Regions from separate parts of the Arthrobacter sp. Ld5 genome, predicted to be linked through region 1. Evidence: predicted binding sites of a transcription regulator. Region 1 holds the regulator's gene; the other holds the start of a gene.
The links. Region 1 encodes LexA, which represses DNA repair genes until DNA is damaged. Its sites were predicted from a motif close to TCGAACANNTGTTCGA; they were not measured.
Positions count from the first base shown of each region.

Region 2: a site for LexA is predicted at 1,001-1,016, ahead of ruvA (Holliday junction branch migration protein RuvA). Genes of this name have one in related genera too.

Region 1 covers NZ_JBPKBO010000005.1:48,768-50,961, reverse strand. The annotation lists gene ACSGDB_RS02770 (ATP-dependent DNA helicase) at 1-572, shown strand, start outside; gene lexA (transcriptional repressor LexA) at 600-1,310, opposite strand; gene ACSGDB_RS02760 (LysM peptidoglycan-binding domain-containing protein) at 1,696-2,163, shown strand.
Region 2 covers NZ_JBPKBO010000020.1:16,602-18,795, reverse strand. The annotation lists gene ACSGDB_RS10050 (YebC/PmpR family DNA-binding transcriptional regulator) at 1-328, shown strand, start outside; gene ruvC (crossover junction endodeoxyribonuclease RuvC) at 365-940, shown strand; gene ruvA (Holliday junction branch migration protein RuvA) at 1,069-1,698, shown strand; gene ruvB (Holliday junction branch migration DNA helicase RuvB) at 1,695-2,194, shown strand, end outside.

The DNA.
Region 1 (2,194 bases):
GCACCTCCGAGGCGCAGCTCGAGGAGCTGCTGGGACTGCTCACGGCGTCCCGGGGAGGAGCGCTGGGACTGTTCTCGTCGAAGCGTGCCGCCGAGGAGGCAGCGGAGGCGCTGCGACCGGAGGTGGACTTCGAGATCCTGTGCCAGGGGGAGTCCTCGCTCAACGCCCTGGTCACGCAGTTCGCGGACGAACCGGACACCTGCCTGTTCGGCACCATGTCCCTGTGGCAGGGCGTGGACGTGCCCGGGGCCTCGTGCCGGCTGGTCGTGATCGACCGCATCCCGTTCCCGCGCCCGGACGACCCGCTGATGACCGCCCGCACCCGGGCGGTGGCCAGGAACGGGGGCAACGGCTTCATGAGCGTCTCCGCCACGCACGCCGCCGTCCGGCTCGCGCAGGGCGCGGGACGCCTGATCAGGGCGGCGGGGGACAGGGGCGTGGTGGCCGTCCTGGACAGCCGCCTCGCCACGGCGCGGTACGGCGGCTTCCTGCGGGCAGCCCTCCCACCCTTCTGGGCGACGACGGACCGCGCGACCGTCACGGGCATCCTGGAGCGTCTCTCCGCCCGCTGACGCTCCGGCCCGCCCGCCGCACGACGGCTACAGGGCGCGCAGCACCGAGACGACCTTGCCCATGATGCTGGCGTGGTCGCCGAGGATGGGCTCGTAGCGCGTGTTCTGCGGGAGGAGCCAGGTATGGCCGTCCCGCTGGCGGAACGTCTTGACCGTGGCCTCCTCGTCGAGCAGCGCTGCCACGATGTCCCCGTTCTGCGCACTCTGCTGCCGCCGGACCACCACCCAGTCGCCGTCGCAGATGGCGGCATCCACCATCGAGTCCCCCGAGACCCTGAGCATGAACAGGTCCCCGTGGCCGACCAGCTGGCGGGGCAGCGGCATGACGTCCTCGACCATCTGGTCCGCGAGGATCGGCCCGCCGGCGGCGATACGCCCCACGAGCGGCACGAGGGCGGTGTCGACGGCGATCCCGTGCTCGACGGCGGGCCTGCCGTCCGCGGACGGGCCGGTCCGGGTGCCCGAGGTGTCCGGGGCCAGGGTCAGCGGGAGCAGGACCTCCATGGCGCGGGGACGCTTGGGGTCCCGGCGCACGTAGCCGAGCCGCTCGAGCTGCGACAGCTGGTGGGTCACGCTGGACAGGCTGGCGAGGCCCACCGTGTCACCGATCTCCCGCATGGACGGCGGATACCCCTTGTCGGCGATCGACCGCTGGATCGTCTCGAGGATCGTCAGCTGCCGGGCGGTCAGCCCCTTGGACACCGAGCGACCCCGCGGCCGGCCCCGGCCCGCGGAGATGGGTACCGCATCCGCCGGGACGTCGGCAGTGTTCGATTCCTGCCGGGCCGCGGCTGGTGATTCCGCCACTGGTGCGCCTTTCGCCTTGGATCACTGATCCGGTTGTCGCCGCCGGTCCGCTTCCGTGGTCGGGAAGCCGTTCTGTCAGAGGCGGCTGATTGTGTGGGACACATCGACCACGGAACCGCCCGTGGAGAGCGGCATCCGCCGACGATGTCCTGATCTCTCCACGCTAGGACAGTCGGGAGCAGTTTTCAAACATATGTTCGACCGAGTCTCGACATGGATCGTCCGTAGGTGCTAGAAATAGGCAGATACTCATTAGAACGTTTGTTCGAATCGGACGGTCGTCCGGCGCGGACATTCGAAGGAAAGAGGAACGGCAATGGTTACACCCGCACTGCATGGCAGCTCGCTGTGGACGCCCGCTCGGGCCGAGAACCATCTCAGGCTCCTCCCCACGCCCCTCCCCACCGTCCCCGTGCCCTCCGCGGCAGCCTCCGGTCCCGGCCCGGTTCGTACCTCCACGCAGCGGAGTGCGGACCGCCCCCTGACGCTGACCCGGCGGGGCCGCCTGCTGCTGGTCGGCCTGCCGATCGCCCTCGGCGTCGCGGCGCTGATTCTCCTCGCGGCGTTCCTGACCTCCGAGGCCAGGGCGGGGGAGTTGGCACCCACGTCCACGGCCACGGTCGATGTGAACGTCTCCACCGGGGAGACCCTGTGGGACCTCGCCGTGACCTACGCGCCGGACCGCGACCCCCGGGAGGTCGTCGCGGAGATCGTGGAGCTCAACGATCTGCACAGCTCCGTGGTGCAGGCCGGGCAGAGCATCGCGGTACCCGCTGCCGGGTGAACCGCACCCTACCGGGCCGCGGGCACGTGGA
Region 2 (2,194 bases), on a different contig from region 1:
GAAGAAGGACCTCACCGAGGACGAGCTGCTGATGTCCGTCCTCGACGCCGGCGCCGACGAGGTCAAGGAGTCGGCCGAGACGTTCGAGATCGTCTCCGAGCCGCAGGATCTGCGGGCCGTGGTCGCGGCGCTCGACGAGAGCAGCATCGAGTACGAGACCGACGACGTCGAGTTCGTGCCGTCCATGCAGGTGGACCTGGACGCCGACGGAGCGCGGAAGTTCCTCAAGCTCGTGGACGCCCTCGAGGAGCTCGACGACGTCCAGAACGTCTACTCGAACGCGCACCTCCCGGACGAGGTCCTCGCCGAGCTCGAGAACGACGACTGACATCGCCCGTCCCCGCCCCGGGCGTGGGGTAGCCCCGTGACCTTCCGTGTGATGGGCGTCGATCCCGGGCTGACGCGCTGCGGGCTCGCCGTCGTCGACATCGAACCGAACCGGCGCTCCACCCTCGTGGCCGTGGGCGTGGTCGGCACCGACGCCGGCCAGAGCCTCGACCAGCGGCTGCTGGTCATCGCGGAGGCCGTCGACACGTGGCTGGACCTGCACGAGCCGCAGGCCCTCGCCGTCGAACGCGTGTTCAGCGGGACCAACATCAGCACCATGATGGGCACGGCGCAGGCCTCCGGCGTCGTCATCGTGTCCGCCGCGCGCCGCGGCGTCCCGGTGGCCCTGCACACGCCCACCGAGGTGAAGGCCGCCGTCACCGGCAACGGGCAGGCGGACAAGGTCGCGGTCACGAAGATGGTGACGAAGATCCTGCGCCTCGACACGCCGCCCCGGCCCGCCGACGCCGCCGACGCCCTGGCCCTGGCCATCACGCACGCGTGGCGCCGGGGAGTGGGGACGCAGGGTGCGGCCGCCGCGGCGGCGGGTGCGCTGCTGACCCCCGCGCAGCGCCTCTGGGCCGAGGCGGAGGCCCGTGCCCGGCGCCGCTGACCGGACGGCCCGCGGTGTGGCGACTCGTGCGCTTCGCGGGACGCCGGTACCGTAGTGCATTAGAACGTATGTTCGACGCCGGGTGGACGCCCGGCGGTCCCGCCCCGCAAGTGCCCTTGGAGCCCTTCATGATCAGTTCCCTCCGCGGAACAGTGACCCACGTGGGCCTGCACTCCGCCGTCCTCGACGTCAACGGCTTCGGTATGCAGGTCCAGGCCACCCCCCAGACCCTCGCCGGGCTCCGCGTGGGGGAGCAGGCCACGATCGCCACGGCCATGATCGTCCGCGAGGACTCGATGACACTCTTCGGCTTCGAGGACGCCGACCAGCGCGAGGTCTTCGAGACGCTCCTGGCGGTCAGCGGCGTCGGGCCCCGCCTGGCCCTCGCCGTCCTCGCCGTCCACACGCCCGACGCCATCCGCATCGCCGCGGCCGCGGGCGACGACAAGGCGTTCAGCAAGGTGTCGGGCATCGGGCCCAAGGGCGCCCGCCGGATCGTGCTCGAGCTCGCCGGCAAGCTGGTCCCGCTCGACGCGAAGCCCGGCGTGCCCAAGCAGACCTGGCAGGGCCAGGTCCTCACCGCCATGATGGGCCTCGGCTGGTCCGAGAAGGACGCCGGCGCGGCGATCGACGCCGCCGTCGAGGAAGCGCCCGAGGTCGCCGCGACCGGTGACGTGGGCCAGATCCTGAAACTCACGCTGCGCCGGCTCGGCCAGGACGGTGCCCGCAGCTCGGCCCGGACGAAGGTGGGCACATGACCGACAAGCAGCAGGAGGAGGCGCCGCTCGTCGCGCCGGCCGCCGATCCCGAGGACCGTGCCGTCGAGGCGGCGCTCCGGCCGAAGAACCTCGACGACTTCGTGGGCCAGAAGCGCGTGCGCCGTCAGCTCTCGCTGGTCCTGGAGGCATCCCGCCTGCGGGGCCGCAGCGCGGACCACGTGCTCCTGTCCGGGCCTCCCGGCCTCGGCAAGACCACGCTCGCCATGATCATCGCGGCGGAGATGAACGCGCCGCTGCGCATCACGTCCGGGCCCGCCATCCAGCACGCCGGCGACCTCGCCGCCATCCTCTCCTCCCTCACCGAGGGCGAGGTGCTCTTCCTCGACGAGATCCACCGCATGTCCCGGCCCGCCGAGGAGATGCTCTACATGGCCATGGAGGACTTCCGCGTCGACATCATCGTCGGCAAGGGGCCCGGGGCCACGGCGATCCCGCTCGAACTGCCGCCCTTCACCCTCGTCGGCGCGACGACGCG